Regions from separate parts of the Brasilonema sennae CENA114 genome, predicted to be linked through region 2. Evidence: riboswitches for the same ligand, from Rfam matches in the RefSeq annotation. Region 2 holds a riboswitch; each other region holds the start of a gene.
What was found. A riboswitch is a leader RNA that binds a small molecule or an ion and turns the genes downstream of it on or off. The one in region 2 is predicted to bind cyclic di-AMP.
Positions count from the first base shown of each region.

Region 1: it holds a riboswitch for cyclic di-AMP, as region 2 does, so the genes downstream of both, ntrB (nitrate ABC transporter permease) here and DP114_RS19385 (hypothetical protein) in region 2, are expected to answer to the same signal.
Region 3: it holds a riboswitch for cyclic di-AMP, as region 2 does, so the genes downstream of both, DP114_RS21675 (glycosyltransferase) here and DP114_RS19385 (hypothetical protein) in region 2, are expected to answer to the same signal.

Region 1 covers NZ_CP030118.1:3,442,612-3,453,024, forward strand. Annotated here, with positions in the region: gene DP114_RS36305 (transposase) at 179-391, shown strand; gene DP114_RS14600 (universal stress protein) at 840-1,526, opposite strand; gene DP114_RS14605 (ABC transporter ATP-binding protein) at 1,642-2,478, opposite strand; gene DP114_RS14610 (ABC transporter substrate-binding protein) at 2,599-4,011, opposite strand; gene ntrB (nitrate ABC transporter permease) at 4,288-5,139, opposite strand; cyclic di-AMP (ydaO/yuaA leader) riboswitch at 5,236-5,427, opposite strand; gene DP114_RS14620 (sensor histidine kinase) at 5,680-6,873, shown strand; gene rnc (ribonuclease III) at 6,890-7,567, opposite strand; partial or broken gene DP114_RS34975 (Swt1 family HEPN domain-containing protein) at 7,682-8,038, opposite strand; gene DP114_RS14630 (phycobilisome rod-core linker polypeptide) at 8,432-9,184, opposite strand; gene prfA (peptide chain release factor 1) at 10,011-10,413, opposite strand, start outside.
Region 2 covers NZ_CP030118.1:4,611,037-4,621,449, forward strand. Annotated here, with positions in the region: gene DP114_RS19350 (hypothetical protein) at 5-586, opposite strand; gene DP114_RS19355 (hypothetical protein) at 1,296-1,541, shown strand; gene DP114_RS19360 (midas domain-containing protein) at 1,553-2,929, shown strand; gene DP114_RS19365 (HhoA/HhoB/HtrA family serine endopeptidase) at 3,125-4,420, opposite strand; partial or broken gene DP114_RS36370 (glycogen/starch/alpha-glucan phosphorylase) at 5,365-5,636, opposite strand; partial or broken gene DP114_RS19375 (glycogen/starch/alpha-glucan phosphorylase) at 5,735-5,857, opposite strand; gene DP114_RS19380 (SLC5/6 family protein) at 5,952-7,253, opposite strand; gene DP114_RS19385 (hypothetical protein) at 7,280-7,525, opposite strand; cyclic di-AMP (ydaO/yuaA leader) riboswitch at 7,790-7,924, opposite strand; gene DP114_RS19390 (hypothetical protein) at 8,431-8,592, opposite strand; gene DP114_RS19395 (cation:proton antiporter) at 8,788-10,353, shown strand.
Region 3 covers NZ_CP030118.1:5,151,040-5,161,452, reverse strand. Annotated here, with positions in the region: gene DP114_RS21685 (hypothetical protein) at 1-437, opposite strand, end outside; gene DP114_RS21680 (hypothetical protein) at 679-900, opposite strand; gene DP114_RS21675 (glycosyltransferase) at 1,110-2,387, opposite strand; cyclic di-AMP (ydaO/yuaA leader) riboswitch at 2,549-2,780, opposite strand; gene DP114_RS21670 (M48 family metallopeptidase) at 3,264-4,034, opposite strand; gene DP114_RS21665 (hypothetical protein) at 4,306-4,458, shown strand; gene DP114_RS21660 (ROK family protein) at 4,551-5,258, opposite strand; gene DP114_RS21655 (creatininase family protein) at 5,512-6,315, shown strand; gene DP114_RS21650 (hypothetical protein) at 6,395-6,721, shown strand; gene DP114_RS21645 (PAP/fibrillin family protein) at 6,747-7,358, opposite strand; gene DP114_RS21640 (phosphatase PAP2 family protein) at 7,501-8,271, shown strand; gene DP114_RS21635 (sulfite exporter TauE/SafE family protein) at 8,517-9,353, shown strand; gene DP114_RS21630 (DUF1634 domain-containing protein) at 9,355-9,909, shown strand; gene DP114_RS21625 (hypothetical protein) at 9,987-10,286, opposite strand.

The DNA of each region.
Region 1 (10,413 bases), 1.2 Mb from region 2:
ATGTATGGTTACTCGAACTCATCTGTTAAGCGATTGCCTACGGCAGAGCTACGCTTAACGCCTACTGGACTTAGAACGGTGGAAGAGTCTGTATTACAAGCATCAACAGCAATATATACGTCAAAGACTGTTAGCAATTAAATACTTATACGAAGGTAAAATTCAAGAACAAATTGAGATTGAGTTTATTTATACTCCTCCTTATTCTCCGGATTTTAATCTAGCCGAATATATTATTCATCTTTTAAGGCTTGAAGTCTTACATCATCAACCTGTAGATACAACAATACAACTTGTTCAACAAAAACTAGAAAATTTCCTGATGATTAAACATGTTCAAACCCCTGAGCAAATTCAAAATACTATTGAACACATTTACCGCTTAATTTAGGTAATCTTCTGGTGGGAGGGGAGTAAGATGTTTGCTTTTGAGCAATTTATTCTGTTGATACTCAAAAGCTATATCCTCAGAATAGTTAATAAGATTTGTTTATAAATCAGTAGTTGCTTATTACTAATTTTCCTAGTATAGTGATTCTGCTAGTTAAGAATATATATCAATAAGCTTTCTAGCCGAGGTTAATAGACGAATAGCAACCAGCTAACAATTCCACAAAGTAAACGATTTTCTCCTCTGACTTAGCCCAAAAAGATACAAGCTAACAGGAGCATCTACTTCCAACAAACCATAACCGCTGTACAAAAGACGGGTACAGCGGTTTTACTTTATGAATTTGAGTGCGTTTATATTGAAGCTTTACAAAGAAATAGTATTATGGATACGCACTCGTATTCGCTTCGGTTGCTGGGACGGTTATTTAATCGGACATGATATCACATTATCCGAAGGGGACAATATTAGGTATACCTAGTACTGAACAAGGAAAGTTAGAACCAAGCTGTTGAACTATCGGATGATTAACGGAATTACAGCCAAGTAGTAGTAAATTTGCATCTTCTGATTTAACAACTTTCCTAAGTTCCTTGCCTATAGAACCAAAGCGAAGATGAGCTTTAAAAGAACTTCTCCATTCTACAGCGAGAATACTTGCTTGGCGAAGAATACAATCTGCTTGTGTAAATTTATCTATCAAGATTTCTTGGCAATAGCCTGCTTTATCCTGCATTTTTGGTTGAGTTATCACACCTGTGTCAAACGCAAGTGAGGAAAAGCTAGTTGAACAGTGTGGTGGATTTGGTTCCGTAACATGCTGATTGGGAAATTTCTCTATTTGTAAAACATCTTCAGGATGAGTTTTATGATTTTGCTCGATCACATAGACGACTTGAACTGTTACTTGCGCCTTTGTGGCTAAACGTGTTTGATGAGCTATTAATAAGGCAATATCTAAGGCGGTATGACTATTCGGAGAACTGTTATAACCAACGATTAAGTTAATTGATTTTGCTGATTGCTCCTGTGCAGAAAAAGCTGTTTCTGGGACGGAGAGAAGTACCATTTGATCAATTAAATCGTCTCTTGCGATCGCGTTTTGCAGACGCACCAAGATGGGTTTAAGATTCATAACTTTCTAACCACGCTAAAGAAAAATTTACAAAGAAAATAACTCGTTTGTCGTTAGTAACCCGTTATTGCCTAGAGAATGATGAATGGCAAATTATGAATTACAATTTTTTAAACTACTCGTCTTGGGTAAAATACCGATCTAGAAAGTTGAGCGCATAGTTGCGGAGTTCATAGTATTCTTGTGAGTTCCTCATAGCATTGCGATCGCGTGGATGAGGAAACGGTACTTCCAGTATCTCCCCAATATTAGCTGCTGGTCCATTCGTCATCAGAACAATGCGATCTGACATATAAATAGCCTCATCCACATCATGAGTAACCATCATCACTGCTTGTCGGTGATGTTCCCAAATATCTAATACTTGTCGCTGCAATTTTCCGCGAGTTAGTGCATCTAAGGCTCCAAAAGGTTCATCCATCAGCAACATTTTTGGGCGAATTGCCAATGCTCTGGCAATACCCACCCGCTGCTTCATACCACCAGAAATTTCATCAGGATATTTATCTGCTGCTGCTGTTAAATTTACCATTGCCAGGTGTTGGTTCACAATGCTAATTTTTTCCGAACGATTAGCATCTTTTAGCACTTCGTCTACAGCAAGCCGGATATTTTCCCGCACAGTTAACCAAGGTAAGAGCGAATAGTGTTGAAACACCATCATACGCTCTGCTCCTGGTTTATGAATTTCTTTGCCATCTAACCGTACCGAGCCAGAAGTCGCTTTTTCTAATCCTGCTACAATTTTCAAAAGTGTAGATTTTCCGCACCCAGAGTGACCAATTATAGAGATATATTCATCTTCGGCTATTGTTAAATTAACGTTATCTAAAACAACAAATCGATTGCCATCAGGTGTTGGATATGATTTATATAGATTTTCAATTTCTAAAAATCCAGTGTGCGGTACAGGCTTATCATAAGCATCTTTCGAGAAAAAGGTAGATTTCATTTAACACTCCTATAAGACTCTATTTATGAATTATTTAAAAATGACATGAGTTCTTTGTAAATAACAACGGACTAATTGCAAAGTACAGTCAATACAATCTAATTGATCTAACTCAATTGATTAAGACAGAAAAAAAGATTTAGGAGCGTTAGCTCTTATTTGAAAACTCTTAAGATACCCCACTGGATCACTGGGGTCAAAAGCTTTTTTGTCGATAAATAGTTCAGCTTGCTCTACCTTGTAATCTTCTTTTGGACATTCAATTCCCATTTCAGCAGCAATTTCTCGATATAAGTCAGTTCGCCAACCTTTACGCGCTACTTCTTCAGCATTTTTGGGAATTTCTTTAATTTGTCCCCAGCGAGCCGACTGAGTCATTAGCCAAAGACTCTGAGATTGCCAGAGAAATGTTGAATGGTCATTTGGTGTTTTAACAAGATTAGCAGGTTTTTCAAAGAAAATTGTTGTTTCAGGAGCTTTCCAAACTCGTTTTTTATCATCAAAACCACCATAATTGTAGTTACCGACAATAGCCGCTTCTGTTAATTTGAGTTTTGCTCCCGTATACGATTTACTCGTGAGAATTTTAGCGACTTCCTCCCGGTTTTTTGTGTCACTACAATACCGACAAGCTTCTATCATTGCTTTAACCAAAGAGCGATAAGTTTTGGGATTATCTTTGATGAAAGACTCCATGACACCTAAAAGTCTATCTGGGTGTCCTTGCCAAATTTCTCTCCCTTGAGCGAAGGTGAAGCCAATTCCTTCATTACCAGTAATTGCTCGTGAATTCCACGGTTCAGCCACCATGTAGCCTTGCATCGCCCCAATTCTCATATTCACCACCATCTGTGGAGGCGGGACAATGATAATGCGAAATTCTTCATCAGGAGCAACTCCAGCGGCTGCTGCTAAGTAGCGGACAAAGTATTCATAAATAGCCGAACTCAGCACCACAGCCCAAACTCGTTTTTCAGCTGGTAATTTTTCAAAATAATTGCGAAAATCTCGTCCAAACTCTTCTAAATTGCCGTTATAGTCTCGCCAAGGACGCACCCCAGACTCCCACATTGCTTTATTCATCGTCATCGCATTACCATGACGATGAATTGTCATCGCTGCACACAGGGGGGCATGACGTGCGCCTTCTGCACCAGTTCTGGCGTTGATCACTGCACCACTCACAACTGGTGAAGCATCAAGGCGTCCAAAAATAATACCATCACGAGACGTCGCCCAGCTTGCTTCACGGCTGAGGGTGACGTTTAAACCATACTTGCGGAAAAACCCTTTCTCCCAGGCTATAGCAAAGGGGGCGCAGTCATTCACCGGTACGTATCCCACTGTAATATTAGGTTTTTCTAGTGTCTTGGGATCTACGACTGGTTCCACCGCCGACGCCGCTTGTGACAGTCCTTTAGGGGCACGATTAGCATTAATGGCACAAGAAGAAAGTCCAGTTGCAAATGCTGTAGCGCCTAGCCCTGTGATAAAGTCTCGTCGCTTCCAGTTATTTGTGTTATCGTCGCTCATGAACAACCTCCTGCGGCGAAATGACTCAGAATATTAACTAGGGACAAAAGTTCTTGTTTGGACTGTCAGATATTTGATTCGTGTATACAAATAGCAGGTAGGCTGCTTGTTATACAGTCAGCTTGTTCTTGAAATTTTAAATAGCTTATCTGTCTGACCCCACACAATTCATTAGCTATTGAAAAAGGTCAGATTTCATCAAAGGTAATAATATGGTGGTGCGATAATGCAGTGGAACGCACCATATATAATCAATGACTGACCGCTGATGAAAACCTAATTTGAAGTTACCGGGCGACGAGTGACAAAAGCTTGTATTCTGCCTATGGCATAATCAAGCAACAGTCCTGTTAAGCCAATCACTAGAACAGCAAGAAAAACGGAATTGAGGTTCAAGCGACTCCACTCATCCCAGACAAAAAAGCCAATTCCAACACCACCTGTGAGCATTTCTACTGCAACGATAACTAACCAGGCAATGCCTATACTAATTCGTAAACCTGTAAAAATGTATGGTAAACTTGCAGGCCAAATGATTTTTGTAATTCTTCGCCAAGCGGGCATTTCTAGAACTCGTGCTACATCTATATAGTCTTTGGAAACACTGGAAACTCCCAAAGCAGTGTTAATAATTGTTGGCCACAGAGAAGTAATGAAAATCACAAAGATTGCCGATGGATCTGCCAAATTAAAGATTGCTAGAGCAATAGGAAGCCATGCTAGAGGTGATACTGGCTTGAAGATTTGGATAACGGGATTGAGAATCATCATTGCCGTTCTTGACATCCCGATGAGAAAACCAACAGGAATAGCTACTAAAGCACCTAGAGTAAAACCTAATAAAACCCGACGAATACTCGCGATTAATAGCCAGCCAATACCTAAGTTACCTGGTCCTCTTTGAAAAAATGGGTTCAGGATGTAATCTAAATTTGCTGCTAATGCTTCAGGTGGCGTGGGCATTAACTCATGATTGGCAAGGGCAATAATCCACCAGACAACAATAACGCCCAAAAAACCAACCAAAGGTAGCAAGAAAGCGTCCCGTACAATAACGGGTTTAGCGCGTTTCCAAGCTGTTCGACTAGCAACCGCCAAAATGGCAGCTACGTTTAGTTGTAACACCATTGATGACCTCAACAGACTTCACGCAGGTACAATTAGTCCGAGCAGTACCAGCCAAGGATACTGATGAGATCACAACATTACAATCATGCTGTCTCTTCAGTCTCCTCTCATTGCCTACGAAGTTAGCTGACGGGCTAGGGTTGAGAGATACCCCTCTGATAGAAGGAAAAAACAACAAGTGAAAAGATACATCTACTGTTTGTTTCTTCTAGTAAGATACGCCCCATACTTTGGTTCCTCCGCTCCAACTTATGCAATGCAATTCATTGGATTAGGCTGACTTACTCTGATTTATGATAAATGTAACACCAGCAAACAATGGCGTCAAGCAACCCTAGGATATACTTTTTTTGGCTAGAAAACAAGTATTCTTAGAAAGGAAATTCATTTATTTTTAGATGAATAAAGATGATTTGGATATTATGTATTTTTATTTCTAATTATTACATCTTTTTAGTAAAGACAATGTAATACTCCTATGCTTAGGATGTAGATCATAGAATGATTTACTCTATTTGTATGTCTATCCACCCATAAGTGATGAAAGATTTTAGTCAATTGCTGCGGGATCAAACTCAGAGGATTATGAAACAATGGGTGGAAGCTGTTCGTCGGGATAAAAAGATTTTCAGCACCAATCATCTAAGCCGTACAGCTATTGAAAATCATCTTGATCATGTCCTCTTGGCTCTAGCAACTGTGCTTTCTCAATATCAAGATGATGAAGTTCAATCCCTAGTTCAAGCAAGTTTAGAGCATGGGATTCTTAGGGCTGAACAAGGTTTCGATGCAGCAGAAATTGCACTAGAGTATCGGCTTTTGCGTAACACCATATTTGTCACTTTAGAACCGGAATTCCTGAAAGCATCAGCAAAAGAAGTGATGCGAGCCGTGCATTTGATTGATATGGTGTTAGATGAAGCAATAGCCTATTGTTTCCAAAGTTACACAGAACAGCGATTAACAGAACTAGAGCAGCTGCACAATCAGTTAACCCTTAATAATCAGGAATTAACTCGCTTAGTGCGAGCAAATCAAGATAATTTATCGTATCTCGCGCACGAACTCAAAAACCCATTAACTTCGATTATTGGTTACTCAGATTTGTTTTTGCGCTTACAACGCCAAAAATCAGAGGAAAAAAATTCCTTTAGCCATCTAGAACACATTGACCGCGTGTTACGCAGTGGGAGACAATTAATTCACCTGATTAACGATGCACTGGAGATTTCTCGCTATGATGCAGGGCAGATGAAACTCGAACCAGAACCAACTCAGGTGTATGAATTAATTATAAATGTCTACGAAATGCTGGAGCCTTTGGCTACTCAAAAAAAATTACAAATTGTTATTGATTGCAACCGTGCTCCTGACGAAGTTGTAACAGACCCGTTACGATTACAGCAAATTGTAACAAATCTTGTTAGTAATGCGATTCGCTACACAGAGTCAGGAACGGTAAAAATCAAGTGTGAAACTTTAGACATTAGCAAGTGGAGTGTTGCAGTTTCAGATACTGGAATTGGAATTGAGCCAGAAGATCAAGTACAGATTTTTCAACCTTACTTTCGCATTGGTTCTGGTAGTAAATCCTTCCTTCCCAATAGTACCGGCTTGGGCTTGGCAATCGTTTCACGGCTGATAAAACTGTTGCAAGGTGAAATTAGCTTAGTCTCCCAAATAGGAGTAGGTTCTACTTTCACTGTGACTTTACCGTTAAAAGTAGAAGTGTGAGGTGTATATCTGACATTTACTTTGATTTTTCTAGCCTAGCTAGCGCGTTCTCAGCTGCAGCCTTCTCAGCATCTTTCTTACTGCGCCCTTTACCTTGTCCATACTCTTTCTCTCCCACAACTACTTTAGCTACAAACTCTGGAGCATGAGAAGAACCACCTACTTGAACTGTGACATACTTGGGTGGTATTTGAGTGATATTGCGTTGCACCCATTCTTGAAAGCGATTTTTAGAGTCTACATTTGAGCGAAACTCCACAATACTCTCAGGAACAGAGTCAAACAACGGTTCCACAACAGCACGTACTGCTTCACTATCATAATTGTTGTCTAAGTAGTAAGCGGCGATGACTGCTTCAAAAGTACTGCTGAGTAAATTAGGATTTTGGTAACCTCCTTCTAAAGTTGCACCTTTACCTAACCGCATTCTGCGATCTAAACCAACCTCAATTGCAAATTTTGCTAGTTGCTTTTCATCAACCAGTGCAGAACGCCGACGAGTTAACTCATCTTCTCCCTTTTCTGGGTAACGACGATAAAGGTATTCGCCACTTAAATAAGTCAGCAAAGCATCACCAAGAAACTCCAGACGTTCGTTGTGTTCACCTTCTTGCGGGTTTTCATGGACATAGGAACGGTGTGTCAGCGCACGGATTAAAAGAGAAGTATTCTGAAAGTTTTGGTGTTTGACAATGTCAGCCAATTTCTCTGTGTTGGAGTCTTTTTCGGCTTGTTTAGAAAAAAGTCTTTTTAAGACTTTTTGCAAGTCAAGTTCTACAATACTTGTTTCTGGTGCAGAGATAGCTTTCAGGAGTCGAGCGATCGTGTCTAAAGTGCGATAAGTGTCTTCAGTTGAAAAATGATATTGATCCGCCCAACTGTTAGTAACTTCCATGAGTTCACTCACTAAAGCTCCCTCAGCGTAACCTAAATTTTTGCTGAATACCTGATTCCACTGTCCAATAATGACTTTTAATAAAGTAAAAACATCATTACCTAGAATCTCTTCTGGGCTAAGCTTTATGGATGAGTTATCAGACATAGATGATGAGATAATTCTTAGCCAGCGCTCACCATAAACTTTTTGCATCTCCCTTTTTACATAAGGGTACAATCCTTGATTTAAAAGAGTTAAACTTTTGCTAACTTGTTCGTGGTTGGTCACAGCGATCTATGTATTTCAAGTAGTATTTTTCAGGAGATTTCTTGAATTTATCTTCTTTAATTTTTATAATTTAGTGCTGTAAAAAAGTTTAATAATTATGAATACATTGATAGGACTTACGCATGAGTTCCGAATGAACTTGACTATCAGATTGCGCACTCCTCGTCGCAACGGGTGCAACTACCTTATTGTTGCGTAAGTCCTGATTGATAATATTGCCGCTTCTTCAAAAAAATAATGAGCCGAAAAATGATCTAGAGCAAATAAGGAGCCAGATTTAAGAACTCAAGATTCAGAAATACATTTTCTAAACCCTAGCACCTGAATTCTGACTCCTCTATTTTGGAAGATTGCAGTCACGTTGTATCGTGGTTGCTAAATGACCAGCCGTAATTACCGGCGGCGATAAGGCACTGCTTTCTCGTAATCAATGTTATAAGGCGAGATCCGTTGCGGAGGATTACCTGTTGGATTAATACTCTGAGCCATTGATGCAAACAGAGCTGGATCACCGGCTTTAGCCTGCTTGTCGGGTGGAGTGTAGCGACGTACAATGGTTTGCCAGATTATTTGGGGGAAGCCGAGTTGCGCACGATGGTATTCATCGTAACGCGGAGACTTGATGTTGAATGGCAATTGGCTGGCTCCTGAGGGCAGAACCCGACGACGTTGGTAGGGAACAATGCTGTCACCAAAGTTCTCTAAGTATTCGTCGCTGTTGAGCAGATCATTGATGAAGCCAGCCCGACCTTTGGTTGCTACCACGATTGACCAAGCAATTTTTTCCCGTTCGCTGTAAACATCACGTCCCAAAATCCGTTGAACACAATGCTCAACAAAGCGGTAGTTGCTGTTGAGGTTATAGAAGCTACCAGTGAAGGTTTTGGACAAGCACAATCCACGAATAAACTCACGGACGGTAATCTGTCCACTGCGGAGCTGCGACTCCAAAAAACGCTCCCGATCAGAGGCAAAAGCATGGAAAAATATCTGACGGTAGGCTGCCTCGATTAAGTTATCTAGGTCAGTCGCAGAAAGTAAATTGTCAGTGGAGAAGATTCTAGGCTGTTCATCACCCGGAATTTCGTAGCCAGTAACACGATTATTTTGACTTAAAGGCGCATACTCTAGCAGAGGAATAGCCACGTTTAATAACTTCCTTCTCACTAAACTTTACAAGTTTTCCTCATCATAAGGGTAAAGTGACCTAAAGTTTTCAGGAATATGATAAAACATTACACTCCTTAATATTTAGATGAAAGCCTTATAATTAAATGCTTTCATCTCATGGAGATGACATCACTTTGGCACGTTTTGTTTGGGTGCATCTCGATTTTGATGAGTATCAAAGATGCTGCAAGCTGTTCAAAGTTCAAAAGCTTCTCGCTCAGAAGCATCTTAGCTTCTAAATACAGAATGCCACAAGTTGGTACATGAAACAAAGAATTAACATGGTCTCTAACCCGCAAATAATAAAAAGTTCATTCTGTGCAACAAGTGTTGATGGTTAAATAACAAAGTTTTCCTATGTGACTTTATTGGCTACAAATTGTCAAAACAGCATATGCATGGGGAGTTTGAAGCGTATATTTATTGTATTATATATTACGATAAATAGAGTATATCTGCTGCATTGCTTGGTTTATACACTAAAGCTATTGTATCTGGCTCAAACCAGAAGCGCTATAAATACGGTTCCAATGTAATGTCGAGTATATTGCTTGATATATTGATTCCAAACAACGCATTAGAAAACCGCTTGTTGTGTTGCTTTATGTAAGACACAAAAGCGGTTTTTCATGATATTTAAAAGGCCGTAGCTAGTTATTAATGCAGCACTTACGCACTCAAAAGCCGAAACCCCGATTCCCGCTTCAAAAGGAGGGAATCTTAAAAGCCCCCATTTTAACTCTGTTGAAGGATCTCTTGTGCATAAGTTCTATAATGGAAAAAAAACTAGCAACCCTAAATATTAACTATTAGCACCGGAAGCAGCGAGTTCTGCTAAGCGTTCTTGTTGATCTTGAGAAATACAAGCTTGAATAATGTGTTCAAGTTCCCCTTCTAGAACTGCGTTGAGCGAATAGTTTTGATTTAAGCGGTGGTCGGTGGCGCGGTTATCTTTGTAGTTATAAGTGCGAATCTTTTCAGAACGTGATCCTGTACCGACTTGCGATCGCCGCATAGAAGTCACAGCTTCTTGTTGTTCTCGCAACTTCATCTCATACAGTTTTGCCCGCAGGATCTGCATTGCCCGTTCTTTGTTCTGCAATTGGCTGCGTTCTTCCGTACAGAAAATCCGGATACCAGTGGGTTTGTGGAACAAGTCAGCGGCTGTTTCCACTTTGTTGACGTTTTGTCCACCAGCACCACCA
Region 2 (10,413 bases):
GACATCACCAGACTTTCACACGCCTGTTAAGCGTTAAGCGTTCCTTACTATACCTACCCACCTCATTAAGGACTGGTCGAGCGTGCGCTTTTTCAGTGTCCACAATTGGTTGGGGTTTGAATAGCAATACATTTGATTCTGACTTCTGGCTTGGTGACTTGGTGAGACCAGTGCTGCACAGAGAAGTGCCTTGCGGAGCCAGTACTGCAGGAGGGTTTCCCTCACTTGGTATCTGGCGTCGGGTTAAGCGCGTTGTGGCAACTAGCCCCGATAGGCGTAGCCGTGCCGCAGGCATAGGGGGCGCTACGCAAACGGAGAGGGTTTCCCGACAGAGGCATCTGGTGAGACAGCGCGAATGACGGCTCTCCCGACCTAGGCGACTGCGTAAGCGCAAAGCGCACGCGGCTTGGGCGTAAGCGCAAGCGCACGCTAAGAGCGTTCGCGCAGCGTCTCCTACGGAGATACGCGTAAGCGTGTCCCTTTGGGACTTACGCGTAGCGTCTCCGCAGGAGATACCCGAAGGGCGTTCGCCGTAAGGCGTGCGCTCTGCGCACACCCGATAGCCGTAAGGCGTGGCGTTAGCCATAGGGTGAATTCTTCTTCAATGAGAAAAGTAAAAATGTGATAAAAGTCTGAAAACAATGTATGCAAACCTTGACAGATTTAAACATACCGCCGAAATTATTCGGTGATGGTAGAGTAATGGTGCATTGATGGTGTGTGAAAACTACGCTACAAGTAGCACTAAAGATTAACCAGGGAAATCTGAAAATTGTAGAACTTATTTTTTTGTTTGAAATGATGAATCTTAAATGAACCAACAGGGAATTTGCAATGCTTTAATTAAAATATGTAGATAAATTGCTTGTTTGTAGTTAAAACCCTGTATTACTTCGTAGTATTGATGCCTACACCCTGTCCGAGTGCCTCAAAGATCTCTTCAAGACAATCTTGCAGAACGATGGCACTCTCCAAAAAAACGTATTTAGTGTTTGCCTCATATTGGCACAGTCAGTACAAGATGCTGTGCTAGAGTGACAACATTGGCGCTAGCGTGAAGGATAAGATATGGTCGTAGAAAGGTGTTTGAGGGTTTATTATAAACCCATTTCTCATCTTCACAAACGACGAGAAAGCCTTTTCGACTTGACAAAATGGAGTTTTGCGTCAGGCGTTGCACAAAAAGCTATCCCTAAGTCAATGAGTGGCAAAAACGTGCTGTTTGCGTCATATTTCTGCAAGCTCCTCTGCTCCAATAGCTATATTGACCGGACAAAAATTCACAAATTCTGATTATGGCAAGTAAATTAGTCTCTGTTAGAGAATACACTGTTAAGGCACACAAACGGACGATTCATACGCGGGTTTTCAACTTCCTCTGTAAGGAATGCGGTGTTCCGGCGAAGCGCGAGACTTACGGTTCTCGACCGTTATATTGTGAACAATGTCGTCCTCCTCAACCACCGAAAAAATCATTAATGAAGCCTCAAAAGGCTAAACCTAGACCAATGACCTATAAATCTAAAACTGATTTGGATTGAGTTGAAGCTATATGACTACTAAGGGAAAACTAGAGCCACCACCCCAAACATTGTTGGAGCCACTTTTGGAATTACGGGAGTACTATACTGCTCTTACTGAAGAGTATGAACGCTTATGGCGAACTGCGCGATCGCAACTTGTCCATGTAGAAGCCTTGTTATCCAACTGGTCTGGTGTTGATGAACGCGACGATCTAACGGCTGTCGTTGAGATGTTGTCTTTTGCACCCACTCCTAGCCAACAAGATTCCTTCTCACCACAACAGTTCAAGAATATTTCTGATGTTGAACAACAACAAGCGAAGGACTCAGAACTCCCAGACTCGGAGTCCTCATCCGACATAGATTTGGATGATGCTGAACAACAACAAGCGATCAACTCAGAACTCCCAGACTCGGAGTCCTCATCCGACGTAGATTTGGATGATGCTGAACAACAACAAGCGATCGACTCAGAACTCCCAGACTCGGAGTCCTCATCCGACGTAGATTTGGATGATGTTGAACAACAACAAGCGATCGACTCAGAACTCCCAGACTCGGAGTTCGACGTAGATTTGGATGATGTTGAACAACAAGCGATCGACTCAGAACTCCCAGACTCGGAGTTCGACGTAGATTTGGATGATGTTGAACAACAACAAGCGATCGACTCAGAACTCCCAGACGATGAAGACCAGCACATAGATTTAGATGAGGAGTCACCCGACGAAGAAAACACGGTAGTTACATCACCCACTTCATCCCCACAAAAGGAGATACCAACCCAGAATAACGATTACTCTCCTGGGACAGATGTTCCAATGCTGCCCCAGTTCCAAGTTCTCACGCGAATGCAAGCGATAGAGAAAATATTGCGAGAGAATGCTGGAAGTGTCTGTCATATAGACTTTGTTGTGCGCTCACTTTTTGGCGATTTAGAGCCAAGTGTGTTCAAAATCGTCAAAAGTCGCATCCAATCCTCTCTGACACACGGCAAAGAAAAGAGTTACTGGGCTGCCGTTCCGGATGAGCCAGGGTGTTATACTCTGGATTTAAGCTTGATAATACCAGCAAATGGTAAAGTCAAATCCAAGATAATCAAACCTAAAAAGAAGAAACCCTTCCTACTCCCCAAGGCAAAAAGGGCATCAATGGTACCTGAATATGAAGGTAAATTTTTGATTGATGCCATCTGCATACTCTTGCAGAAAAATTCCGGGAAAATCTTCAGCGTAGCTGATGTGATCACAGGACTTTATGGAGAACTCAATGCTGAAGAACTAGCAGAGATAAAAACTGCCGTGCATAATGAACTTTCTAGAGGTCACCGGATAGGAAGATTCTCTAGAGTTCCTGAAAAAACTGGTTATTATACTTGGGATTTAAGTAAAATCCGGAGAAAATAGCCTTTTGATCGCAACTTGAGAAGTCAAAAGGAGTTTGTACTGTGGAATGGCAAATGCAAAATTCGCAAATTTGCAACTCAGCTAACAGAAGCCCCAGTTGCAAATTCAGGGCGACTCCAAATGACTTCTGCAAGCATTGCCTAATGTTGTCGATAACGTTAGGGAGCTTTTTTACTTCCAAGCATCCTCCCAAAGTTATTGCGCATTTGCTGGTCTCGACCCAGGTTGTACTGTAACTTGCACGGTTGTGTCATTACGTTGCAGTTGCATTTGCACGTTTGCCCCAACGCCACTTTTATCAATTATCTGCTGCACTGTATCCGCAGTGGTAACAGATTGATTGTTGATTTGTCGGATGACATCTCCTGGACGTATTCCGGCTCTATCAGCCGGAGAACCAGGAAGAACGCGGACAATCAGAATGCCTTGGTCTGCTTGCACGCGGACGTTACTATTAGAAAGGCTGTTAATCCGTTGCTTAAGTTCAGGTGTCAGGGATACCATCTGAATCCCTATGAAGGGATGTTCAACTTTGCCCTGAGTAATTAATTGTTGGGCAATTCGCTCGGCGGTGTCGATGGGAATCGCAAAGCCTATTCCTTGAGCGCCCTGGATAATAGCTGTGTTGACCCCAATAACTTGACCACGAGCATTTAGCAGTGGTCCGCCGGAGTTTCCAGGATTAATGGCTGCGTCAGTTTGAATATAACCAACGCGGTTATCAGATGCACCGATATCACTAATAGAACGATCCGTTGCACTAACAACGCCCACTGTTACCGTTTCTTGCAAACCTAAGGGATTCCCGATTGCGATCGCCCACTGTCCTGGCTGAACCCGCTGAGATGTTGCCAGTTCTACAGTTGGCAGGTTATTTAGTGGAACTTGCACAACCGCAATATCAGTCAATTTGTCTTGTCCCAAGACTTTTCCTTCAACAGTACGACCGTCGGACAATGATACCGATACTGTATCAGCATCGTTGACAACGTGAGCATTTGTGAGAATCTGTCCATTAGCATTAATCACAAAACCAGAACCAACACCACGCACCACTTTCTCTTGAGGCTGTGCTGGTATCTGCCGACCAAAAAACCGTTGATAGAATGGGTCATTTAAGATCTCTGGGACTTGGCTTCTGACAGTTCTGGAAGTATTAATTTGCACTACCGCAGGTTCAACCTTATTTACCACAGCAACTACAAAGTTATTATCCTCTGGAGTTGGTGTCAGAGGACGGTTATTTGGAGTAGCAGACTGTTGGACTGGTTGAGCATTAGCAGTATTAGTCTCCCGTGAAGCTTCCACGTTTCTGGATGAGTTTATTGAGCAGGCACTCAAAAATGTAATTCCTACTCCCAGAAGTGGTAACAATAAGTGAGTTATCGGTTTGTTACAAAAGAATTTGTTTGTGAGATTATTTTTGTGCTCGAAACCATCTATATTTAATTTGATAAGCTTTTGATTATTATTTAGGTATTTTTTGTTCATAAGACTTTATTGATTTTATATCTTAGTGTCTGGTGAAAATAATCTCCTTATTTAAGGTTTATATTTTATGATGCTTATTGTCATCTACCATAAGAAAGTTATCACTTATCAGTTACCAGTAGGTGTTGATTTTTAGCTTTAACTGAACCGTATTGGGTTAAAAAGCAGTTAGTAAAGCGGATTTATTATAACAGTCCAGCCTGTTAGTATGGCTATTTTACTGTGTTACTCATTAAAAAATAATTTTTCTTTTCCATTAGGTAGAACACTGGTTAATTATAAGGGCACAGCAATGCTGTGCCCTCACCATATGGTTTATAATCTATGTTTTTGAAGAAGAAGTCAGAATTCAGCAATTCAGAATTCAGACGGTAGAACCCGCCACTGATTGGAGACCACCAGATTGAAAATTTGGTGTGGTGTTTCACCATTTATTCATCCGCCAGTCGCACAGAAGTTCATTCTGAACGGCAGTCGCCCCAAGTCGGGAAACCCCTTCGGGTATCTCCTAAGCCCTGCGGGCACGCACTCGCGTTCGGAGACGCTGAGTCCTGAGCCCTGAGTCCCAAAGGGACACGCTGCGCGAACGGGCACGGCAAAGCCGAACGGACACGCTACGCGTATCTCCGTAGGAGACGCTGCGCGAACGCTCTTAGCGTGCGCTTGCGCTTACGCGTTCGCCCTTGGCGTGCGCTTTGCGCTTACGCCAGATGCCTGGCTGTCGGGAAAACGCCACATGCTATCTCCCAAGGGGAGACGCAATCATGCGAACAAGCCGGGAAACCCGGACGCCAGATACCTACGGAGGGAGACCCTCCTGCAGTACTGGCTCTCCAACGCAGTGGCTCCCCTCCCGCAGCAGTGGTCTCACCGCCCACGGCGCTGCCTCCTTCTGGCTCCTGACTCCTGAGTTCTTTTGTTAAAATCGTCTCGGTTTTTGAGAGATCTACCAGTGGTTTAAACAAATCCCTGTTACCTTTGGAAAAGTAACCGGATTCAATCTGGTCAATCGCTTGTTTAAGTTGAGGATTACTGTTGTAATAATCCCACGGATGGTAGCCTTGAGCTTTCATTTGTGAAACTTGCTGTGCCGTCAGTCCAAAGAGGAAGAAATTTTCGTGTCCGACGCGATCGCCCCAAAGGGGCGATTGCGAATTTCAATATTCGCCCCATCCAGTGTACCAATCGTCAATGTGCCATTCATCGCAAAGTTCATTTTATATCAAATCCGTTTGTATCAGAATTATTTCTCCCTCTTCTCTCTCTGCGTTCTCTGCGCCTCTGCGGTTTTTTAATGATTCAGATGTTACCGGATTTAATATTACTCGTGCCAGAAGCTTCTTTACCAGCAGTCGAGATTTGTTCCGAAACATCAGCCGCTGAATATATTCGCTGTGCTAATGCCATATTGTAGTTTGCTAGAAAAACCACTTTAAGGCGAGACCCAAGGTAGTGTTAAGCTGTTTTCAATCAAACCTGATGAGTGATGGAGATGGAGCGATTTTGTAATATTTTTATATTTTCTAATTTCTTAAGCTTTTTCCTCAACCTTGGATGTTGGCAAGTACTTTTGTAATACCTCCCCAACCAACAAAAAGAAAATCCCACTTAGAATTCCTATTCCCATGATGTTCAATTCAACGCTACCAAATCCTCCTATAATATCAGGACTTATAAGTGTTATAATGAGTAATGAAAAAGCCGAAAAACTACTTATTGTTAAAGACAGCTTTACGCTTTGTTTGGAGAAGTTATAGCGTTCCGTTTGAGCGATTAAATAAGCAACAAAAGGAGCAAACACCGCTCCTACATATGCTGCATAAAAATACACAATCAGATTAACAATCTCCCCACCTTTCAAAGCAACGGCAAGACTAAACAGAGCATTTGCAGCAGTGACGAGTAGCCGACTCCAAACAGATGCAGGCAGAATATTGAAGTCCAAAATTGTCTTGGTTTGCACTCGCAAAATACTGCTGCCAATACCCAGCGCTGGAACCAGTAAAGACATAATCATCACTATACCTAAAGGCTTGTCGGTGCCACCGCCAACCCAAGCTAGGATAAATGGGAGAGCTTGTTTACCATCAATACCAGCAGGCAAAATTCCTGCGTTCTGTGCTGCGACAACAACTGTTGAAGGTAAAAAAGCAAGCAGTAGTAGCAAAATTGCAGCTATTGTACACCCTCGATACAGGCTGTTTTCATCTTTTGCTTGGACAAGAAACTGCTGATACTTCATATCTATAGGTACCAGCAGAATTGTAGACAATGAGACGCCCACTATAGTTGGCAAACTCATATGCTTGAGTGAGCTAGCAAATTCTATGGGCGATCGCACATAATCACCAAAAGCGTGTAACACCCACAGTCCATAAAGCAAAGCCAAAAAGTTCAGAATCAGTAACCCGCGGAATATCCAGCCTGCTTTTTTTATTGGGAGTAAAGAAATGATTGCAAACAGGATAGCCAAAACAACCATCGTCGGGAGAGTGGGTATTCCGAAAACCTTGAGAATAAAAGCTCCAGAAATCAACTGAACGGCTTCAATACCAATCAGCGATAACCACGACATCAGGCTGACAAAAACTTTTACCCCATCTCCGTAGGCAGAACCTAGCAATGTCCAAATTGGCTCTGTTCGCTTCCAGTAAAATTTTGCCAGTCCTAAAAGAGCTATTGTACCAAAGCCAAGGGAGACAGTATAGAGACTGCCAGCAGCCCCTAAAGTTAGTGATTTCTCAGCGGTTCCTAAAACAAACCCCAAACCGTAATGCGCGGATACTAGCAAGGCTGCTAGCGAGAAGGTGTCGAGTCTGCGCTCTAAAGCCATATTGGCATCTGCTCCACAAATTTTTTTTAAATTTCCCCGTGAATTTTTACTGGCTCGTGGCTAGACTTCATTAACTCGTAGAGATCATAAGCATATAAATCTTCCTGACTTGGCTCATCAGTCTGACTTGTTGCCACAATTGGGTCATTGTATGCTTTCGTTCTACCAATCAGTAAAAGTTTTTTTCCGGCACACTCTCCAATTAATCTGAACTGATGGTCGGGAAAAAAGTTGACTTCATCTGTATATAACGTATGATTTTTGATCGGCATATTTTCTCCTCAATTCTTATAAAAGGTGCGACTGGTTAAAATTAATTCTCAACCTTTAGTTGGGAAAGATGCTGATTCTTCGTAGTCAAGGGAATTGCTAGTAGAGATGCACACAATTACTTAAATTTTTGACTTTTGAATTCACAAAAGATACAGGCTCTTCCCTAAAGGAAATCAACAGATATATGTTTACACTGCCAGTAATGAAAGGCAATGTTAGCAAGGAGAACCTGGGGACAACAGCTTGGAATCAGCAGATGCCATAGGTACTCGTTCCAATGCCGACGGAGTTAGCTGACGGGCTAAGACTGGAAGGTGTCTCTCCATTCAAGATTCGCCCCAATACATTGGTTCCTCCGCTTCTAACCCAGAGTTGAAGTTTTTCAGCAACTAGACTGGATTGAATTAGGCAAGTTTTACCCATACATTCACTAAAACTATACTGAAACGTCCAAAGAGTCAATCCATCTTAACTTCCCACATCAGGACGAGTGCTATTTAACAACTTATCTGGTTAATATTTACGGTGAATTGTATTAATAATGCTCTGATGGTGGATGCTTCAGTAATTGGTGAGGAAACGTATATGAGTCAAACCTCATATCTTTACAAATTATACCCAAGAATAAAAAGATTGCTCAGGTGCTGAAATACCTATTTTTTAGGGATACTGCAAGCGCCATGACTGCCATACTTGTCAAGCTTAAAAATTAGCAACAGCCTTAATTGGCTGTTACTAGTTAGGAAAAATCATATGATTGACCAAATTGTAAACCAAACTTTAATCAACTTGCACCATATAGCAATCCGTGCAGGAGTTGTGAAATTACTCGTTGAGGTAGGGAACGCTCTGCACAGGCTATGCCAACACAAATGAAATAGGACTGCCATAGCAGACTTTCAAGCTAAAAAACTTCCGTAGCCGCCGCCTGAGGGCAAAGCGGATGCTGTGCGAACGGCGATCGCCCTTGGCGGCTCCCTTTGGGAGCATCGCACAGTATTGAGCTATGTAACACCTTTGGTTGTGATGGCTTTACGAAGTTTAACCATTGTTTAGTTAAACACATAAAACACGGGTCAGCTACCAACTTTATAGAATTATAAGCTTTCCACAGATGTTTTAGTTTTGTCAGAGAGGATGCCTACACAGTTCGTTCCACACAAATGCTCTCGTAAGCTTATTAACTTCCCACCTCAGGATGAGTGCTATTTAACAACTTATCTGGTTAAGATTTACGATGAATTGTATTAATCATGCTTTTATGATGGATGCTTCGGTAATTGGTGAACAAGTCATTGCTACAAACTTAAAGCAGTTTCTTTTGGTACTTGCAGTTTCTTTAGGGGTGGCGACAATATCACAGATATTTAGCTGGTTTCGGCAAATACCTTACACTTTACTTTTAGTCATTGTAGGCTTAGGGTTAGCTTTTGCCGATGTTCGTTTAGTGGATCTTTCTCCAGAATTAATTTTGTTTATTTTTCTACCACCATTACTTTTTGAAGCAGCATGGAATTTAAAATGGTCGAATTTAAAGCGGGATTTGTTGCCAATTACTCTTTATGCAGTTATTGGGGTTGTGATTTCAATAGTGGGGATGGCAATAGGTTTAAATAAATTTGCAGGAATCTCACTCACAACGGCTTTACTCATCGGGGCTAGTCTTTGTGCCACGGATCCAGTTTCAGTCACTGCTTTATTTCGGGAATTGGGCGTTCCTAGTCGTTTGACAACATTAATTGAAGGTGAAAGCTTGTTCAATGATGGCATGGCAGTTGTTGCTTTTAGTTTTTTAGTGCAACTGCCTTTAGGAACAGCTGAATTAGAATTAAAACCAATTGTGGTAGAACTTTTTACAGTTGTTGGTATTGGTATGGCGGTTGGAGGACTCATTGGTTTTGGGATCTCTTACCTCACCCAACGTTTCGATTTACCACTTGTGGAACAGTCTTTAACTTTAGTTTCTACCTATGCAACATATCTTATTGTTGAGGAGTTAGGTGGATCTGGAGTCATTGGGGTTGTGACGACAGGGTTGATCTTGGGCAATTTTGGTTCTCGGATTGGTATGAACCCGCGTACTCGGGTTATCGTGACTGAGTTCTGGGAATTTCTGGCGTTTTTTGTGAACTCAATTGTCTTTCTGTTGATTGGGGATCAGATACGGTATGCCAGTTTGGAGGAAAACTTAACAATCATTGCAGTGACAGTAGGGGTAATGATTTTAAGTCGGGCAATTGCAATATTGTCTTTAAGTCAATTAAGCAATCTTTTACAAGCATCAAAAATTACTTTACCTGAACAAACTATACTCTGGTGGGGCGGGGTGCGCGGTTCTGTTTCTATTGCTTTGGCTTTGAGTGTACCCACAATTGTAGTAGAGCGAGAAAAAATTATTGCTACAGTTTTTGGTGCAGTATTATTTACTTTGCTATTCCAAGGATTAAGTATCAAACCTTTATTACAAAAGCTTAACTTTCTGGGTGACCAGTCCTTACGCGAGCGATATTTAGAAATAGTTGCACGGACTGTTGCTCTCAATCGTGTCTTACAACACCTTCAAGTAGACCAAAGACCTGGTGTAGACCCAGAGTTTTACCGCTATCAAGAAGCACTGGTTAAAGGAGAAATTGAAAATTTAGAAGCGCAAATTAACCAGCTACAGGATGAGCATCCAAACATCCGCAACTTTCCAGCTGAACAACTCCGAGGAGAACTTTTGGCTATTGAAGCAGATACCTATGCTGAATTTCTGCGGACAGGTCAGTTAAATAAAGAACTTTCTCCATTGCTGGAAGATGTTTTGCAAAATAGTGAGGGGATTTGAAATATACAGATAAATTCTTCTATAGAAGCTTCGAGATATCTTTGCGATGTTAGTTTCTGA
Region 3 (10,413 bases), 540 kb from region 2:
GTGCAATTCTTTCCAGGCAAATAACTTCTACCCCTAATCTCATAACAAGTATGACGAGTGAAGCTTCCTCGAATATCGTATACGGGTTTGTCCATACTTATGCTTAAATGCTCCCCTCTTTGGTTAGTGTTATATTCCAGGTCGGTTAGATTGGCTGGGCGAGAGTTGGAGGCAACCTGAAGAGTGAGATCGCTGATAAGGCGCACAAAATTGCTACCACCTTGACCAGGAGTCCCAAACTGCGATTCTTGGTCGCACAGAAAATACATCTTTGCCTGCTCGATACTAAGCGCTCCTTTTTTTGGTTCTACCCTCGATGAGCAAGTCTGAGGTTGGCGGGCTGTTCCATACGGAAGAGTCTGAGCAGTTAGTATGGTAGGCGTTAAAACCGTTAGCAGCGTACAGCCTATTATCCTAAGGGTAAACCTTAATTTCACGTTAATTCCTCTATATTTGCCAACATCAAAACTGTAAAAGTAAAAATAATCATACCAGTCGAATCAAAAATTAGATGGACTTGAGATCACAGGGCTTTTCATTTGCACAAACCACATGGTGTGGGAGCACAGCATTGCAATGCTCCCATACCATTTCACAAAAAGTCTACAAACAAAGCTAGGGAAAATCTGATTAGGCTTTCCCCTAGCTTTATTCATAATTCTGATGTCTCCAAACTTATTAAGCTTGCAGTGCCATGTCGCCTTGTGTTGGATCTGCTATTATCCAAGCAGAGTAGACATCCTCAATAAATTTTTTCTGATTCTCAACTCCTTGAAGGTTGTTTGCTTGTACTTTTAAGGTGGTTAAATAGACTCCATGCAGTATTTGATGTCCATAACCAATAACTTGACCTATCTGCCCTGTAATTTGATGCTGTGCGTAATCTCCAATGTTCAGCATATTAATAACTCCCTGACGTGAAAGGTTTAGTGACTTGTTTTTTACTGTTTCTGCACGTTAGGTGCGATTTGGTGCAGCATGATGCAAAATCGCTCTCTTTATTAGTGCTGCGTTTTTAGCGCTAAGTCCGGATTATTTTCGAGCTTGCACTTGGTAACACCAGTCGCCACCTTACGAAAAACTCCGCAACACTATCAAATCGGTAGAAATTAAGCTGCAATTTGAGGTTTGCTCTCTATTGAGGGCATGGTTTGAGCTAGTAGATGTGTGTAGATTTGAGTCAGGCGGGATGCGACACTATACCAACTAAAGGCAATCTCTACTCGTTGTCTACCAGCTTCACCTAATTGATCTCGCCAATTTGGGTTGAGCAAAATCCGGTCAATAGCAGTAGCAAAAGCGACTTCATCTTTAGGGGGAACGAGTAACCCAGTCACTTCAGGTACGACTGTAAATTGCAGCCCCCCAACATCACTAGCCACGACAGGAGTCTGACTAGCCATTGCTTCTATTGCAACTAAACCAAAAGGTTCGTAATGACTAGGTACAACACAAACATCTGCGGCTGCATAGTAGGAGGGGATAACAGCCTCATCTAGGCGACCTGGAAAGGTTGTACAGTCTTGCAATCCGAGTTCAGCGACAATGCTTGCGATGCGATCGCGCTCGATCCCATCACTATGACCTGGACGATAACCACCTCCAATAACAAGTTGCAGGTTAGCATGATCCCGCAAACTAGACTTTGCAACGGCTCGTACTAATGTCTCGATCCCCTTACGTTGGTCAAAGCGACCGACATAGAGGATCATCTTAACATCAGGTGCAATTCCTAACTCTTGCCGTGCTGCAGACCTTTGAATCAACCCAAACTTATCGACATCAGTTCCGCAAGGAATGACTTCGATTTTCCCTTTGGTGGAAACGAGTCTTCGCATATGTTGCTGTTCTTGAGGACTAGTTGCAACAACTCGATCCACGGTTTCTAGACAGGCTTTTTCAACGGCTATTCGCTTACTAGCAATTGCTGGAATATCAGAAATCGCACTGTACTTGACTGTTCCTAAAGAGTGGTAAGTATGCAACTGAATCAACGGCTGTTGTTTTTTGAGTTCCATACCCACCCACGAGGACAACCAGTAGTTAGTATGAATCAAACGGTACTGAAATCCTTGCTCCCGCTGGAATGTCTGAAACTCTGCAATAAATTCTGGTAGATGCTCGAATAAGTGATCTCGCCCTATAAACTCAGTAGATCCAGTCTTCAATCGGATCGTGCGACATAATGGCCCATGCTGCACAATCGTAGCCTGCTCAGGACTACTTTGGCGGGTGAACATATCCACCTGCCAACCTTGTTCCGCAAGGGCATAACCTACTTGACGCACATAGACATTTTGTCCTCCAGCCTCTTCCTGTCCAATTTCTGCAGCAGGATCTCCATCAACAGAAATCAGAGCAATGCGATGTTTTCTGGTCGGTAACATAGTTAAACTTCACCATATAACAATTTTTCCTGCCTCAACAGACTGGAAGAAAAGGTAATATGGTCTTTTCCTCATAGTCAAGGGCAGGTACAACGAAGCGCACAGATACCAGCCAAGGACACTGACGAGAACAATGCATTACTCATAAGAATGCGGCTCGTTCAGTCTCCTCTCAATGCCGACGAAGTTAGCTGACGGGCTAGGACTGAGAGATGTCCCTCTCACAGAACAGAAGAAAGAAAAAAAAAGACAGGAGAAAAAACTGGAGTAATTTTTGTCTTAATTCATTCTTCATTTTTCATTCTTCGCTCTCCTATGAGATTAGCCCCAAACTTGGTTCCTCCGCTCCAGGCTTACCCCGATGTAACAAAATGTTTTGGGCAATCCGTGGATTAGGCAGACTCATGTAAATTTGTTAAGAATTGTAGCTGTAAACGTGACTTAAGTCAACCTCTTTGTGAAATTAACTTCTGCTAACTACAAGCAATCATGTGCTCTCATGATGTTCCATTGCAAGTGTATGCAAACACTTAACAGCATTATCTGGCGGTATCGCCAAGTGAAAACATTAAGTTGATATTGGGTTTCAGCGTAATATTGCGTTCTTAGTATAAACGTTATCTCCGATTATATATTCACTGTAGAAAAAAAGCAGGCATGAAACATAAGTTAATAATACGATATATTTTTTTATCAATAGAAACTTCATGTATCATTTGTGGGCAAAGATCTCTGAACACCATCTTATGAAAAGACAGTTACAAAGCACCCAGAATTTGATAACCCGCGACTTGAGTTATTCGCACACGACTTCGACAAGATAACTTTATAGGTTGGAAACCCAATTTCTCGATGAAACCGGGTTCCTAACTACCTTCACTGACGAGCAGCAATTTTTCTTTTTAATACAGAAATACGTTCTTGCGCTCCTGGGTGACTACTCAAAAAGCTTGGTGCAGAACGCTGGTTCACCAATTTGCTCAAAAATGCAGGCATAGCATTAGGGTTATAACCTGCTCGTTCAAGATATCGCAGTCCTTTATCATCAGCATTATATTCAGCTTGACGGCTGTTGGGTAGATCTACAGCAAGCTTATAAGCTGCAGCAGCGACGGTGCTGCGATCTAATCCAGCCAGTGAGGCTGCGCCTTGAGCGAGTTGCGCTTGTTTTAGCTTAGCGACTAAGTCGTCGTTGCAAATGTGACCTATTTCGTGACCGATAACCGCTGCTAACTGGTCTTCATTATCCGCCGCATTAATCAATCCAGTGTGGACGTAAACATAACCACCTGTGGTTGCAAAAGCATTAATGCTTCGGTCTTGAACGACAGAAAATTTAAAAGGAGTTTGAGAACAATCACTAGCTTTAGCTAACCGTTGACCTATTCGACTAACATTAGCGTTGGTACTGAGTCTGTAATTACTACGTACCTGTTGATCAATTTCGCGACCTAACCCGACTTTTTGCTCTGTTGACAGGTTGGAAAGCTGCAGAAGCTGAGCGCCATTAAAAAGTAACTGACCCCAGGAAATAGCATTAGCTGGTGTGAAAGGAGATAGTCCCACTCCTAAAGTAATCCCCAAACCAGCAAGAAAGAGGGCAAGGCTTTTACGCAATTTAGAAAAGCGAGAAAGCATCATAATCATAATCAAAAGTCAGAAATTTACAGTCCAAAAGCTTATTTATTGTTTTAGTTAAATGCAACAACTTTAATATCAGGTGTATTCAAACTGTCAATTATTTGCTAAAACTTTTTAGTCCTTTTTGCTAGATTTAGCTGTTATTCTTCTTTAACTAAAATATAGACTAACAATTCGAGCCAGGAAGACACCACTAGGGAGGAATTTTATTTGTTAACTAACAGACTATTGATATAATTAATAAATTTTTTTTTGTCTTCTCTCCAAAGATGTATTTATGATGAAAGCCAGCTTGGACGTCCAACGACTAGAAGTTTATCTACCCGTAGGGCAGTTAGATCAAGCAGCCGACATCCTGAACACCAACGTTGATTTACTGGTTTTTGCCACAGTGTTGATAACTTTGAGTATCCGTCAGTTCCGACGATAGTAGGGATGAGTTGTCTACTGCTGTGTTATTTGCGAAATTTCGACAATCGGGACTAAAGCAAAAGCTTTAGTCCTTTTGTCTTCTTTTTCTCTTCAATCTTTCCACAAAGCGATACCACCCAATAAACCAGTGATATTGGGGATGATCTTCACATTTGATGGTAATTTGATATCTACTTTTTTCGCTTCACCACCACCGATATACAGATAATCGTAATTGAACAGATGTTCCAGAGATGCGATCGCTCTTTCTAAGCGCCTGTTCCATTTCTTTTCACCTACCTTTTCCAAGGTAGCACGTCCTAGCTGTTGCTCGTAAGTTTCTCCTTTACGAAACTCATGATGTCCCATTTCTAAATTCGGCACGAGTTTACCATCTACAAATAAGGCCGAACCAAAGCCTGTACCCAACGTAATCACCAATTCCACACCTTTTCCGGAAATTGACCCCAAACCTTGCATATCGGCATCATTTATCACCCGTACAGGTTTGTCCAAACGCTTTGACAATGCTGTAGCTAAATCAAACCCGATCCAATCTGGATCTAAGTTCACGGCTGTTTGCGTCACTCCATTGCGCACAACACCAGGAAAACCCACCGAAACGCGATGAAACTCACCTTGAGTCGCTGCTAGCTCTACAATTGCATCAATTATAGGTTCTGATTTCGCAGGTTGGGGTGTTTCTGTTCGCGCCCTTTCTGTTAAGCCTTTTCCCGTAATATCCAAAACTATAACTTTTACACCACTACCACCAATGTCAACCGATAGGGTGCGGATAGCTCCATTATTTTCAACCATTGGGTTTTCTTTCGTGAATGTTTACTAACTGGTTGATATTGTCTACAATATCTAAGCAATAACCAATTGAGGTTAGGTTTTTCTGCCGATTATACAATCTATACTTAGCTAGATTTTGTATTTGAAATAGCTTACAAAAGTGGGAATTTATCATACTTTTTTCTGCTTCTGACTTCAACATTTGAAAAATCTAGCTTTGTTCCTCATAACTTTTGTAAAATCAGCAAGGAGTGCTCCAAACCTTGTTGAATATATCCACAGCTTTATTCCCCCAAAACGCTTTTTTCCCTACCTCAGTTGGACTGACATTCAAGCAATGCCAAACAAGGAAGATGTAGTCATTATCCAACCAGTAGGGTCAATTGAACAACATGGTCTTCATCTGCCGTTAATTGTCGATGCTGCCATTGGTATGGCGGTTCTGGGAAAAGCGTTGGAAAAGCTAGATACAAGCATCCCAGCATATGCTCTGCCAATCTTATATTACGGCAAATCGAATGAACACTGGCACTTTCCCGGTACAATGACTCTCAGCGCTGAAACTCTCATAGCAACTCTGATGGAAGTTGGAGAAAGTGTTTACCGTGCTGGGTTTCGGAAATTGGTGTTGATGAACTCCCACGGGGGACAACCCCAAGTTATGGAAATTGTCGCGCGGGATTTGCATATTAAGTATGATGAGTTTTTAGTATTTCCGCTGTTTACCTGGCGAGTCCCGCATATCACTTCAGAATTAGTGACGCTAAAGGAAAAACAAGTAGGTATTCATGCAGGGGATGCAGAAACTAGCCTGATGCTGGCTATTTTACCAGAACAAGTGAAAATGGACGCTGCCGTTGCAGAGTATCCGCCAGAACAGCCAGAAGGAAGTTTATTGAGTATTGAGGGTAAGTTACCCTTTGCATGGGCGACGCGGGATTTAAGCAAAAGTGGAGTGGTGGGAGATCCGACAGTTGCAACAAAGGAGAAAGGCGATCGCATTCTCGAATCTGTTTCTGATGGTTGGGTGCGAGTTATAAAAGATGTGTATGCTTTTCAAAAGCCACAACCTGAATGAACTGGTAAACATTTCCTGTAGGATGCCTTAGGCGCAAGGGATAACACATCGTATAACTATTACAAAAGGAACTCACTAGATGAAAATTAGAGGAATTAAACGCGGTCAAACCATCGAGCTATTAGAGCCAGTGGACAGCATACCAGATGGAGCAGAAATTATAGTTGATTTAGAACCTTCTTCCACTAAATATGCTGAAGTAAAAAAGCCTCTAAAGGATGAGGATAGACTAGAAAAACTCAATCAATTGTTCGGAGTTTGGAAAAACCAGCCTGAGTTAATAGAAATCTTTGCTGAAATTGATAACGAGCGTCATAGTTATAGAGGGAGAGCGATAGACTCAATTGATATTGTAGTTATCATGCCAGGTATCTTCGCACCACTCCCAGACATTTTCCGTGCATGAGCATCGCAACTCCCAATGTATAAACTCACTCTCGCAGCAGCACATACAAATTCTGCTGATTACCACGCATAAGGCGGAAATCTGCGTCCAAATAAGTAATATCCACCCAACCACTGCCAGAAAGTGTTGATTTCAAAAGTAACGCCGAATCTACTCCTAAAGCCTCTCGAAATGCGGTATCATTCAAATCATCGGTTGCACTATAAGCAGAAGTTTCCAAAAAATCAATGGCAAGACGCTTAGAGTCCACCACTGTGTAGCGCCCCATAACCACGGTAACACCCTTGACACCGGAGCCTGCGATAAACTCAATGAGGTTGTTGTACTGCTCAGTAGCCTTGTAAATCTCTTGGAACAAACCAGTAACGCTGATTGTTACATCAGGCAACTTACCGAAAGAAAGACGAGAAAGAGTTGTTTGTTGTTCTAATCCAAACGTACTGTACAAAAGCCGCCAGCGCCCTTGAAGCAATTCCATATGGCTTGTCGGTTCACTATTTTGATTAACAGCCTCAATTTGTTCGGCTAATTTCTCAATTTGCTGACGATACGTTGTGTTGCTGTTAAATCCAATATCAGTGGCTGTTGAAATAGAAATCAACTCTTGTTTCAGGTTAAACAGTGTAGTATCTGCCATATATTTTTTCCCAAAAAATCTTTTCGCAGTAGTGCAAATGCTTCCAATCTACCTTAGTAAAGAGAGGTGGTGTATGGTGTATGCGGTAAAGTGCGTATATTACAAGCATTAGTCGTACACACTCTCTTAAGTTTCATAGAAAATGTTTAGCACTAATTTGAGCAAGCTTATCCCGTCGTTCCTCAACTTCTCTAAAAAGCTGCTTGTTGCTCGTTGGCGTTCCCTTGTACTGCTCTTGATTGGGGTTTATCTACCTTTGCAAATCTTTGGACTGCTGGCGGTAGAGGTATGGAAGAATCAAGGTGGTTTCCCGTGGGATGTGCCGATTCTCCTAGCAGTTCATTCTACAGCACAGCCGCAATTGGATGTTATAGCCGTAACGCTAGCTCTGTTTGGGAAAATTGAGATTGTCCTTCCCGTTGTCTGTGTGATTGCACTGGTGTTGTTGATCCAAAAACGGTGGCGATCGCTCACCTATCTACTCACCACTGAGATCGGAAGCGCCATCATTAATGGTACAGCAAAGCAATTCATGCATCGAGTGCGTCCTCACCTTTGGGAATGGGAATCACTTGTTTCTGAGCCAAGTTTCTCATTTCCCAGTGCTCATTCTATGGCAACTATGACACTGGTAGCAGTTCTCGTCATTTTAACCTGGGGTAGTGTTTGGTGCTGGGTGGTTTCGATTGCTGGGAGTTTATTTGTATTAGGTATTGGCTGGACACGACTTTATTTAGGAGTTCATTTTCCCAGTGATATTCTAGCAGGATGGATGGTTTCTATAGGCTGGGCAATTGGCGTGAGTTTGATTATTAGACCTCATTTGACTAAAGACACCATCGTTAGTGAAACTCCTCCTGCAGAGGAAACAACATTACTTCCAGAGGAAACGCAGTTGATAGGTGAGGAATAAGAATTTATCTCACGTGATGAGGCAAAGTTGTAGAGACGCGGAATTCCGCGTTTCTGCATTTAATTATAAAACAAATAGAGTGGGTTGTAGCCGAAAGTGATGAAAAGTTGAAATTTCGTTTTCAGCAGTCCACTATAAAAAACTTTAATCAATTCCTAGAAAAATTAAAATAAAAACTGAAATTATTAGCGCAAAAATTCTATTTTTTTAGTTTAATATCATTTATAATTACAGAGGAATAAAATTTGAATATCCTAGAGTTTTCTTTACTAGTTTGGATTGGAGCATTTACGGCTGGCTTTTTAGGAGCGCTCACTGGTTTAGGGGGTGGAGTTGTCATTGTCCCCTTATTAACTTCAATCTTTGGAGTTGATATCCGCTACGCGGTTGGTGCTTCCTTGGTGTCTGTGATTGCAACTTCCTTAGGTGCCGCATCTACATATATAAAAAAAGGCTATACCAATCTGCGATTGGGAATGTTTTTAGAAGTAGCAACGACAATCGGAGCTTTAATAGGAGCTTTGATTGCCACTTTGATTTCTGTCAAAGCACTAACCATCGTCCTTGCTGTTGTTTTACTTTATTCCGCTTACCTGTCACAACAACCCAAACTTAACAACGCGGAAAATGAGTCAACTGACGCTTTAGGAACTTATTTACAACTTAATAGTAATTACCCGACTCCAGAAGGACTAATGTCATATCAAGTTCATTCTGTCCCCAGTGGGTTTAGTGTGATGTTAGTCGCAGGAGTCCTTTCTGGACTACTTGGAATTGGTTCGGGAGCGTTTAAAGTCTTGGCAATGGATCAAATTATGGGTATCCCGTTCAAAGTTTCTACAACCACCAGCAATTTTATGATTAGTGTAACTGCAGCGGCTTCAGCAGGAGTTTACTTAGCACGTGGTTACATCGATCCAGGACTATCAATGCCAGTCATGTTGGGGGTATTGCCTGGTGCTTTTTTGGGGGCGCGAGTTTTAATAGGAGCCAACACTCAGACTTTAAGAATTATTTTCTCTGTTGTGCTGGTAGTGATGGCATTCAAGATGGTCTATAACAGTTTGCTTGGGGAGCTTTAAAATGAATAAAATAAGTTTTAGTTTCTGGTGGAGCTCATCGACACCATCACAAAGCGAAGTTATCAAATTCCAAGTGCAGCAGAAAAAATCAGACAGTGATATTCAAGAGTTAGCCCAGCACACCAGTGTAATAGCAGAGTTTCCTAACAACTATGAGGTTGATGCAAACAAGGAAGAAACGAAAACACTAAGCGAACTGCAACTTGAGCAGCTGCTTAGTAATGTGCTAAAGTACGGCGTTATATTTGCTAGCACTGTCGTTTTAATAGGCGGCATATTATATTTGATTCGCCACGGTGCGCAAAGAGCTGACTATCAATTTTTTCAAGGAGAACCATCCCACTTCCGTTCTCCTACAGGGGTTGCGGTTGCAGTTTTGTCGGGTAGTCGTCGTGGTATCATTCAGCTTGGACTGCTGCTACTTGTTGCTACTCCAATTCTTCGCGTGGTCATTTCTCTGTTTATTTTTCTAAAACAGCGAGAATTGACATACGTTGTTATTACTTTGATAGTTCTGACAGCGCTAATGTATAGCCTTATCGGAGCATATTATTAATTTCTAATTAATTGTTAGAGTGCGTTACCTCAAAAGTAACGCACTCTTTAGCTACAGCTTATCTGTTATGTGAAAGCTTAAACTTGGATAATCAAGCCTAAGTTTTGTTGAATTTGCTGTGCCAAATAATTTCTGATCAAATCAACGATTTCTACTGGAAATAATACTAAGACAACAGCACCAGTTAAGCTAAACAAACCAATAATGAGAGCTAACAATCTTCCAAAAAAACCAGGATTAATTTCAGCAAAACCCAATCTGGCTTGCCCTATAACCGCAATTGCAAGGAAAACAGTTCCTGCTATTAACAACAAATTAGTTAAAGGTGAATTAGTCATATTTTTGATAGAAAGCATTATCTTAATTATAGCTATCATAATTCTCAGTCAATTGTGAAATCTCTCTCTTTGTGCTTCTTTTCTTGTTCTCTGCATTTTATACAGTTATTTTACTGACTTTGTCACAAATTCAATCAAAATGTTACACGAGCCGGTTTGATTTTTT